Regions from separate parts of the Bacillus cereus group sp. RP43 genome, predicted to be linked through region 3. Evidence: a T-box and tRNA genes for the amino acid it is inferred to sense, from the RefSeq annotation. Region 3 holds a T-box; the other regions hold tRNA genes.

Region 1 (3,247 bases), 2.4 Mb from region 3:
CCACCATTTATGTCGGAGGGGTAGCGAAGTGGCTAAACGCGGCGGACTGTAAATCCGCTCCTTCGGGTTCGGCAGTTCGAATCTGCCCCCCTCCACCATTTCTTAATTATTGGGCTATAGCCAAGCGGTAAGGCAACGGACTTTGACTCCGTCATGCGCTGGTTCGAATCCAGCTAGCCCAGCCATTAAGAGCCATTAGCTCAGTTGGTAGAGCATCTGACTTTTAATCAGAGGGTCGAAGGTTCGAATCCTTCATGGCTCACCATTTTAACAAAATATGCGGGTGTGGCGGAATTGGCAGACGCACTAGACTTAGGATCTAGCGCCTTTGGCGTGGGGGTTCGACTCCCTTCACCCGCACTTTTAATAAAATAACTCATACATGTTTTGCGGAAGTAGTTCAGTGGTAGAATACAACCTTGCCAAGGTTGGGGTCGCGGGTTCGAATCCCGTCTTCCGCTCCAATTTTCAATATGACATGCCGGGGTGGCGGAACAGGCAGACGCACAGGACTTAAAATCCTGCGGTGGGTGACCACCGTGCGGGTTCGACCCCCGCCCTCGGCACCATATGCGCCCGTAGCTCAATTGGATAGAGCGTTTGACTACGGATCAAGAGGTTAGGGGTTCGACTCCTCTCGGGCGCGCTTTTATTAACGGGAAGTGGCTCAGCTTGGTAGAGCACCTGGTTTGGGACCAGGGGGTCGCAGGTTCAAATCCTGTCTTCCCGATTTTCCCAAAAACATGGGGCCTTAGCTCAGCTGGGAGAGCGCCTGCCTTGCACGCAGGAGGTCAGCGGTTCGATCCCGCTAGGCTCCACTTTATTTTTTATATGTCGGAGGTATACCCAAGTTCGGCTGAAGGGATCGGTCTTGAAAACCGACAGGCGGCGAGAGTCGCGCGGGGGTTCGAATCCCTCTACCTCCTCCATTTTTTTAAAAAGTGGCTTAGTTACATATAAAAATGAATAAGATATTAATTTTTCCTTCATGGAGGTATACCCAAGTTCGGCTGAAGGGATCGGTCTTGAAAACCGACAGGCGGCGAGAGTCGCGCGGGGGTTCGAATCCCTCTACCTCCTCCATTTATTTTTAAAACATAATATCGTCGCGGGGTGGAGCAGTACGGTAGCTCGTCGGGCTCATAACCCGAAGGTCGCAGGTTCAAATCCTGTCCCCGCAACCAATGGTCCCGTGGTGTAGTGGTTAACATGCCTGCCTGTCACGCAGGAGATCGCCGGTTCGACCCCGGTCGGGACCGCCATTTTATGTTGGCTCGGTAGCTCAGTCGGTAGAGCAGAGGACTGAAAATCCTCGTGTCGGCGGTTCGATTCCGTCCCGAGCCACCATTTTTTTATGCCGGCTTAGCTCAATTGGTAGAGCAACTGACTTGTAATCAGTAGGTTGGGGGTTCAAGTCCTCTAGCCGGCATCATTTAGGGGCATAGTTTAAAGGTAGAACTGAGGTCTCCAAAACCTCCAGTGTGGGTTCGATTCCTACTGCCCCTGTAAAGTATATGGGCCTATAGCTCAGCTGGTTAGAGCGCACGCCTGATAAGCGTGAGGTCGATGGTTCGAGTCCATTTAGGCCCACCATATATTCCGCAGTAGCTCAGTGGTAGAGCTATCGGCTGTTAACCGATCGGTCGTAGGTTCGAGTCCTACCTGCGGAGCCATGGCCCGTTGGTCAAGTGGTTAAGACACCGCCCTTTCACGGCGGTAACACGGGTTCGAATCCCGTACGGGTCATAAAAAAAAGAGTCAGCATATTGCTGACTCTTTTTTATTATGTATAAGCCTCTTTTTATCACCTTATTTTCCTGAAATAAATAAAGGGATTTAGGAAAAGCTATGGTATGTATTAAAAGGAGGAGATGAAAAATGACACAAGTTAGAGAACTTATGAGTACTCATATCGTACATTGTACACCGTTAGATAATGTATATGAGGCGGCTGTAAAAATGAAGGAAGAATCGGTTGGATTGATTCCTGTTATTGAAAATAAACAAGTTGTTGGGCTTGTTACTGATCGAGACTTAGTTGTTCGTGGGATTGCTGAAAAACATCCTGGATCTAATCAAATTACAAATGTAATGACAACAAACATTGTTTCAGTTTCTCCAGATGATTCTATTGAAAAAGCTACAGAGTTAATGGCACAATATCAAATTAGACGATTACCGGTAGTTGAGAGCGGTCAACTTGTTGGGATGCTAGCACTAGGTGATTTAGCTATAAGAAAATCAGCAGATGATCAAGCAGGGTTTGCTTTAAGTGAAATCTCGGAGCATACGGAATAAATTATGTATAAAGATCAGATACATTATTCTAGTATATATGGATTAAACTAATATATTAGCGTGATGTATCTGAGACATTATATAATAAGTATAGAGTCAATATTTTTGACAGTTTTTTAAAATTTGTCATTCCTAATTTTTAATAAGAGAAAAAATGATATACTGAGAGATATAAGTATTATGATAGATTTTGAATATAACAATATTTATCATTAATGATGTAATAATGAATTAATGAATTATTATTTCCTACATAGATAAAAAGGGAAGGGGAATTATATGAGGGCTGTACAGGGCGATCCAAATTGGAATTTGGTTACAGATACATATATAGAACCAAATAATTTCGCTGAGTTATTTTCTTTGCTTGTACCTTGTCATCCAAAAGGTGAAGGGAAAGAGCGAACTATATTAGTATGGAAAGAAAAAGAATTTTATAAAGAAGAGAATTTAGCGGCATTTATCGTATATGGCATGAATAAAGTAAAGAATTTACCGCAGTTTCATAAAGATGAAATTCCAACTCTAGTACGTATTCTTCGTTTATGTCAAGAGATTGGTTGGTATGAAGAGGCAAATGCTTTTATGATAGCCCAAGGACTAGATGAATTTGTCCAAACTTCATTGGAGTATGAAACATGGGATCTGTTGACGAAAGCAGTTGCTTTAAACTATTTAATTATTAAATATCGTATTGGTGAATTAACAGCTGAGGATGTAGAAATTTGGGATCGAGTTAAATTTAATGAGAAATGTATAACAAATTGTAAACATCTATTATCTCATAAAGAAGTATTGGAATTTACATTCTTTTATATGTGTAAGCGAGCGAAGCTACTGTCAAAAGAGCAATTAAATAGTGATATGATGAGTCTAGCAATGTATTGTAATACTTTTGTGTATGATTTATATACACATGACTTATTACGAAAGTATCGTAAGTGTACAG
Region 2 (3,247 bases), 2.6 Mb from region 3:
CCCTATCCGTCGTGGGCGTAGGAAATTTGAGAGGAGCTGTCCTTAGTACGAGAGGACCGGGATGGACGCACCGCTGGTGTACCAGTTGTTCTGCCAAGGGCATAGCTGGGTAGCTATGTGCGGAAGGGATAAGTGCTGAAAGCATCTAAGCATGAAGCCCCCCTCAAGATGAGATTTCCCATAGCGTAAGCTAGTAAGATCCCTGAAAGATGATCAGGTTGATAGGTTCGAGGTGGAAGCGTGGCGACATGTGGAGCTGACGAATACTAATAGATCGAGGACTTAACCATATAATATGAAGCAACGTTATCTAGTTTTGAGAGAATATAAAAAACTTATTGACTTTCAGTTTGAATAAGTTATAATAATTATTGTCTCAAAAGAATAATGTCTGGTAATGATGGCAGAGAGGTCACACCCGTTCCCATACCGAACACGGAAGTTAAGCTCTCTAGCGCCGATGGTAGTTGGGACCTTGTCCCTGTGAGAGTAGGACGTTGCCAGGCAATATTATTCCGCAGTAGCTCAGCGGTAGAGCTATCGGCTGTTAACCGATCGGTCGTAGGTTCGATTCCTACCTGCGGAGCCATTGGAGAGCTGTCCGAGTTGGCCGAAGGAGCACGATTGGAAATCGTGTATACGTCACAAGCGTATCAAGGGTTCGAATCCCTTGCTCTCCGCCATAAGGAATTTATAATATTTGGCCCGTTGGTCAAGTGGTTAAGACACCGCCCTTTCACGGCGGTAACACGGGTTCGAATCCCGTACGGGTCACCACTTTTGGAGGATTAGCTCAGCTGGGAGAGCACCTGCCTTACAAGCAGGGGGTCGGCGGTTCGATCCCGTCATCCTCCACCATATAAATTATATGAATAATATTGTCGCGGGGTGGAGCAGTACGGTAGCTCGTCGGGCTCATAACCCGAAGGTCGCAGGTTCAAATCCTGTCCCCGCAACCAAATGGTCCCGTGGTGTAGTGGTTAACATGCCTGCCTGTCACGCAGGAGATCGCCGGTTCGACCCCGGTCGGGACCGCCATTTTAATAAGGCTCGGTAGCTCAGTCGGTAGAGCAGAGGACTGAAAATCCTCGTGTCGGCGGTTCGATTCCGTCCCGAGCCACCATTTTAATAAAATATGCCGGCTTAGCTCAATTGGTAGAGCAACTGACTTGTAATCAGTAGGTTGGGGGTTCAAGTCCTCTAGCCGGCACCATGTAAGTTTCGGAGGGGTAGCGAAGTGGCTAAACGCGGCGGACTGTAAATCCGCTCCTTCGGGTTCGGCAGTTCGAATCTGCCCCCCTCCACCATTTTACATAGGGGCATAGTTTAAAGGTAGAACTGAGGTCTCCAAAACCTCCAGTGTGGGTTCAATTCCTACTGCCCCTGCCAAATATATAAACACAACATGGCGGTTGTGGCGAAGTGGTTAACGCACCGGATTGTGGCTCCGGCATTCGTGGGTTCGATTCCCATCAGTCGCCCCATTTTATTTTTTAAAATTATAAATAAATTAATGGATACTTACATATAATTAAGTAAAACTTCGGTGGGCTATAGCCAAGCGGTAAGGCAACGGACTTTGACTCCGTCATGCGCTGGTTCGAATCCAGCTAGCCCAGCCATTTTTGCGGAAGTAGTTCAGTGGTAGAATACAACCTTGCCAAGGTTGGGGTCGCGGGTTCGAATCCCGTCTTCCGCTCCATTTTAACTTCATATGGCGGCATAGCCAAGTGGTAAGGCAGAGGTCTGCAAAACCTTTACCACCGGTTCAAATCCGGTTGCCGCCTTTATTTTATGCCGATGTGGCGGAATTGGCAGACGCGCACGACTCAAAATCGTGTTCCTTCGGGAGTGTCGGTTCGACCCCGACCATCGGTATCGGTGACTTAAAAAAGACTCTAACAGAAATGTTAGAGTCTTTTTTGTTAAATTATTCTATATGATTCTAAAATTCGTAATAAACTTAGGAATTCATGTATAATATAACTTGTCGAAAGAACAAAATGATAGTGATTTATATTATGTCTGTAATATGAATCAAAAATGAACTTTTTATATTTCTTTTAAAAATGTGTTGAATACACATTATATTTCATATTAATATTTTTATGTAGATTTAAAATGGGAAAGAGAGTGGAAAGTATGGGCCGTAAATGGAATAATATTAAAGACAAAAAAGCATCAAAAGATGCAAATACAAGCCGTATATACGCGAAATTTGGACGTGAAATTTATGTGGCAGCAAAACAAGGCGAGCCAGATCCAGAATCAAACCAAACACTAAGAGTCGTATTAGAGCGTGCGAAAACATACAACGTACCAAGAACAATTATTGACCGTGCAATTGAAAAGGCAAAAGGCGGTTCAGAAGAAAATTATGACGAGCTTCGTTATGAAGGTTTTGGACCAAATGGATCTATGGTAATTGTAGATACACTGACAAATAACGTAAACCGTACTGCAGCAGATGTACGAGCTGCATTTAGCAAAAACAGTGGTAACATGGGTGTAAATGGTTCTGTGGCTTACATGTTTGATGCGACAGCTGTTATCGGTCTTGAAGGTAAAACGTCAGATGAGGTTCTTGAAATCTTAATGGAAGCAGATGTAGATGCACGTGACATTCTAGAAGAAGAAGATTCTGTTATCGTTTATGCTGAACCTGATCAGTTCCATTCAGTACAATCTGCACTTAAAGATGCTGGTGTTGAAGAATTTACAGTTGCAGAATTAACAATGCTTGCACAAAGTGATGTAGAACTTCCTGAAGATGCTCAAGAACAATTTGAAAAAATGGTTGATGCATTAGAAGATTTAGAAGATGTACAACAGGTTTACCACAACGTAGACCTAGGAGAATAATAAAAGACAGGAGACCCTTTCGTTTAACGGATAGGGTCTTTTTTTATGGAGTTAATTAAGGTGGTAAAGTATTAAAGGTATTTTGTAGCTGTTAGGGAAGATGGTTATAGGTTTGCATTTTAAATAATCGTATTTCTAGGAGGTATTTCTGTGGAGCATAAAACACCAAAGCATATTGTTGCCGTAGCAGGTTATTTAACAAATGAAAAGAATGAGGTGCTTTTAACGAAAGTGCACTGGCGAGCTGATACGTGGGAAATGCCAGGAGGACAGAGAAGAAGGAGAAGCACTCGATCAAGCTGTTTGTAGAGAAATAATGGAGGAAACAGGATTAACGGTGAAACCAATCGGAGTCACAGGGATTTATTATAACGCTTCTATGCAT
Region 3 (3,247 bases):
TTTGCCTCCGCCCTATCAGCCACTAATTCTTCATCATCCGCAATATACATTTCTCCTGCCAACATCTTTTCTTTCTCTGTTCTCATACAATCATCTCCTTCGTTATAGAATGAATCCCACTTATTAAACACCTTTAATAAGTCACTTTAATTATACTTATTAAACATATTTAATAAGTAACCCTATATTAGCATACTTTTTAACATATGCAATTAATAAATTCAATAAGAAAATGCGAATCCCTCATTTTACATGCAGATACAACGAATAAATAATTAAGATTCACATAGAAAAAACAAGGGAACGCTTAACGTTCCCTCTCAAATCCAATCCGTTTTTTAATTTCCGCTAAATTTACCTTCGCGATAGTCCGTGCCCTCTCAGCACCTCTTTCTAACGCTTCATATAACAAATGAGGCTCATTCATATACGTTGTGTATTTTTCCCGAGGACTTGCTAATTCACGGTCAACAACTCGGAATAATTCTTTTTTTACATCACCCCATCCGATTCCAGTCTCATACTTTTCACGCATCGACTGAATTTCATCTTCTTTCGCAAATTCTTTATATATTGTAAATAACGTTTCTAGTTTTTTCGGTTCATTTGGAAGTGAAGAATCTGTTTTTATTTTAAATATTAACTTTCGTAGTTTTTCTTGCTCTGCAAATAATGGGATAACATTCCCATAACTTTTACTCATCTTTCTTCCGTCAAGACCAGGTAATATTGCTCCTTCTTCTTGTATGACATACTCTGGAAGCGTAAATGTCATGCCAAATGTATGATTAAAATACGTCGCAATATCACGCGCAATTTCAATATGCTGAATTTGGTCTTTCCCGACTGGTACATGAGTAGCTTGAAATAGTAATATATCAGCCGCCATTAAAATCGGATACGTATATAATCCCATATTAACTCCTGTATCTACCTCTAAACCCGCTTCTTTATTTTGCTCTACCTTCGCCTTATACGCATGAGCACGGTTCATAAGTCCTTTCGGAGTTAGGCAAGCTAATATCCAAGCTAATTCTAGAATCTCTGGTACTTCTGTTTGTCGATAAAAAATAACATCTTCTCCAAGTCCTAGTGATAACCACGTAGCTGCTACCTCTTTCGTATAACTACTAAACTTCTCTGGATCATGCACAGCATTTAATGCATGATAGTCAGCTATAAAATACAATGCTTTTCCTTCATTATTCTTTGACATTTGTAATGCAGGTTTAATTGCGCCAATATAATTTCCTAAATGCGGATAACCTGTCGGCTTAATTCCTGTTAACATTATTTTTTCACTCACACTAACTCCTCCTTCCTCAAAATAAAAATAAAAAGAGCCCCTCATCCTACAAAAAGGACGAGAGACTCCCGCGGTACCACCTTAATTAGCTATCATTATAGCTCACTTCAACTTCTTAACGTGAAGTAACCGTCTTCGCCTACTCACTTCAGCGAGAAGCTCCAGAGTCCATTCCACATTCATCCCTTACTGATTCCCACCACATATCAGCTCTCTGAAAAGTTTTGAATATGTACTCTTCTCTTTCATTGCTTTTTCGTTATTTTTTACAGTTTATCACATTTTCCCTTCTCATAAAACTGAATTTTCCGTTTTTTATATTTGGAATTTTAACAATACCCATTACCAATTTATTCCCTACCATATATAATCAATATATACAGAATTTCTTTACAATACAAAAACGGGGTGAAGTTATGGGTTGGTTTACTAAAAAAATCGATAAGTTTAAGAGAAATATTCAGACTAACGATGATACTTTAGGGGTAATTATACATTTCACACCTATTGCTATATATTTATACACCTGCGATGAGTATATAGAAACATTTGACGGTGCGCTCACTTTTGAGACTGAAAACGGAAATCAAGTAGAAATCGGGGGTACTTTCATTTCTCTTGAAGTTGAGGCGAATTTTCGCATGGACGATATAATATTTGATTACAAACTAAAAGAAAGCAATCTACCTATTGTTGAATTAAAAGCCTACGCATGAGACTAATTTGTTTACTATAAACTAAACAAGAGTAATAGATTCCTCCTCCCCCAAAGTCCTTATCGCTACCAAAACTGGAGATAAAAGAATCTTCTCGAAATGATAATACTATATCTTTTGTTTAAAAGGATTGATGATAACAAACTCTAACATGAACAGATTGCCCAGTTTATCAATTCATTGTATAAATTATTAAATTCTTATTCGAAGATTGAAAGTCCTTTTATCTATATCCTATACATATGAAGTTCACATAACCCCACTTATCAGTAGTTAGTCTGCCTAATTTCAAATGAGAATAAGCTCCTTTATTTTCTTTAAGCATAGCATGTAAAAGAGTATGAAATATTTATAAAAAGTAGGTGGAAACATGACATTAGATTCTCACCGTATTATAGGTTTTCCTGGAATGGGTATGGGTGGCTTCCCTGGAACAGGTATGGGTGGTTTCCCTGGAATGGGTATGGGCGGTTTCCCTGGAACAGGTATGGGCGGTTTCCCTGGAACAGGTATGGGCGGTTTCCCTGGAATGGGTATGGGTGGTTTTCCTGGAACAGGTATGGGTGGTTTCCCTGGAATGGGTATGGGCGGTTTCCCTGGAATGGGTATGGGCGGTTTCCCTGGAACAGGTATGGGTGGTTTCCCTGGAATGGGTATGGGCGGTTTCCCTGGAACAGGTATGGGTGGTTTCCCTGGAATGGGTATGGGCGGTTTCCCTGGAACAGGTATGGGTGGTTTCCCTGGAATGGGTATGGGCGGTTTCCCTGGAACAGGTATGGGTGGTTTCCCTGGAATGGGTATGGGTGGTTTCCCTGGAACAGGTATGGGCGGTTTCCCTAGAATGGATATACCAGTTATCTATAACCTTGATTTTTAATAGGGATACCGCTACATTGCTATCAAACTTTGAAAATACATTTTAATATCTATATACCAAAAACCTAAACATACTTCTTATTAAATGCAGCAAATGAAATTACATTTTTCGATATAAAAAAACAATTGATGCCCATCATAAAGTAAAAAACCCTTCTCTAGACGCTATATTAGAAGCTGATTAATGGGCATACCAATATGCAAATCAATTATTAATAAAGAAGAGCTAAAACAGTTTTATCTGTTTTAGCTCTTCTTTACGTATTCAACTTAACAAATCTATAACTATGCGTAACTAACACTTTTAATATCGCATATCCTGGAATTGCTAAAATAACCCCCATAATTC

The links. The T-box of region 3 lies ahead of QCI75_RS10740 (tryptophan--tRNA ligase). A T-box ahead of a tRNA ligase gene usually reads a tRNA of that ligase, here a tRNA-Trp.
Region 1: it encodes a tRNA-Trp, which carries the amino acid that the T-box ahead of QCI75_RS10740 (tryptophan--tRNA ligase) is inferred to sense. The anticodon was not compared.
Region 2: it encodes a tRNA-Trp, which carries the amino acid that the T-box ahead of QCI75_RS10740 (tryptophan--tRNA ligase) is inferred to sense. The anticodon was not compared.

Annotation. Positions count from the first base shown of each region.
Region 1 is NZ_JARVHQ010000001.1:4,434,375-4,437,621, reverse strand. It holds tRNA gene QCI75_RS23200 (tRNA-Val) at 1-6, shown strand, start outside; tRNA gene QCI75_RS23195 (tRNA-Tyr) at 15-98, shown strand; tRNA gene QCI75_RS23190 (tRNA-Gln) at 111-185, shown strand; tRNA gene QCI75_RS23185 (tRNA-Lys) at 190-265, shown strand; tRNA gene QCI75_RS23180 (tRNA-Leu) at 280-360, shown strand; tRNA gene QCI75_RS23175 (tRNA-Gly) at 390-464, shown strand; tRNA gene QCI75_RS23170 (tRNA-Leu) at 481-569, shown strand; tRNA gene QCI75_RS23165 (tRNA-Arg) at 573-646, shown strand; tRNA gene QCI75_RS23160 (tRNA-Pro) at 657-730, shown strand; tRNA gene QCI75_RS23155 (tRNA-Ala) at 746-818, shown strand; tRNA gene QCI75_RS23150 (tRNA-Ser) at 837-929, shown strand; tRNA gene QCI75_RS23145 (tRNA-Ser) at 991-1,083, shown strand; tRNA gene QCI75_RS23140 (tRNA-Met) at 1,108-1,184, shown strand; tRNA gene QCI75_RS23135 (tRNA-Asp) at 1,187-1,262, shown strand; tRNA gene QCI75_RS23130 (tRNA-Phe) at 1,272-1,347, shown strand; tRNA gene QCI75_RS23125 (tRNA-Thr) at 1,357-1,429, shown strand; tRNA gene QCI75_RS23120 (tRNA-Trp) at 1,436-1,506, shown strand; tRNA gene QCI75_RS23115 (tRNA-Ile) at 1,517-1,593, shown strand; tRNA gene QCI75_RS23110 (tRNA-Asn) at 1,599-1,673, shown strand; tRNA gene QCI75_RS23105 (tRNA-Glu) at 1,675-1,746, shown strand; gene QCI75_RS23100 (CBS domain-containing protein) at 1,879-2,298, shown strand; gene QCI75_RS23095 (DUF3965 domain-containing protein) at 2,578-3,247, shown strand, end outside.
Region 2 is NZ_JARVHQ010000001.1:4,634,184-4,637,430, reverse strand. It holds rRNA gene QCI75_RS24150 (23S ribosomal RNA) at 1-290, shown strand, start outside; rRNA gene rrf (5S ribosomal RNA) at 391-506, shown strand; tRNA gene QCI75_RS24140 (tRNA-Asn) at 515-589, shown strand; tRNA gene QCI75_RS24135 (tRNA-Ser) at 592-683, shown strand; tRNA gene QCI75_RS24130 (tRNA-Glu) at 703-777, shown strand; tRNA gene QCI75_RS24125 (tRNA-Val) at 783-858, shown strand; tRNA gene QCI75_RS24120 (tRNA-Met) at 883-959, shown strand; tRNA gene QCI75_RS24115 (tRNA-Asp) at 963-1,038, shown strand; tRNA gene QCI75_RS24110 (tRNA-Phe) at 1,048-1,123, shown strand; tRNA gene QCI75_RS24105 (tRNA-Thr) at 1,138-1,213, shown strand; tRNA gene QCI75_RS24100 (tRNA-Tyr) at 1,224-1,307, shown strand; tRNA gene QCI75_RS24095 (tRNA-Trp) at 1,316-1,389, shown strand; tRNA gene QCI75_RS24090 (tRNA-His) at 1,409-1,484, shown strand; tRNA gene QCI75_RS24085 (tRNA-Gln) at 1,548-1,622, shown strand; tRNA gene QCI75_RS24080 (tRNA-Gly) at 1,628-1,702, shown strand; tRNA gene QCI75_RS24075 (tRNA-Cys) at 1,717-1,787, shown strand; tRNA gene QCI75_RS24070 (tRNA-Leu) at 1,797-1,878, shown strand; gene QCI75_RS24065 (YebC/PmpR family DNA-binding transcriptional regulator) at 2,143-2,862, shown strand; partial or broken gene QCI75_RS24060 (NUDIX hydrolase) at 3,013-3,247, shown strand, end outside.
Region 3 is NZ_JARVHQ010000001.1:2,043,711-2,046,957, reverse strand. It holds gene QCI75_RS10745 (maltose O-acetyltransferase) at 1-86, opposite strand, end outside; gene QCI75_RS10740 (tryptophan--tRNA ligase) at 308-1,351, opposite strand; T-box leader at 1,357-1,564, opposite strand; gene QCI75_RS10735 (hypothetical protein) at 1,723-2,022, shown strand; gene QCI75_RS10730 (hypothetical protein) at 2,393-2,899, shown strand; partial or broken gene QCI75_RS10725 (1-deoxy-D-xylulose 5-phosphate reductoisomerase) at 2,992-3,083, shown strand; gene QCI75_RS10720 (AI-2E family transporter) at 3,156-3,247, opposite strand, start outside.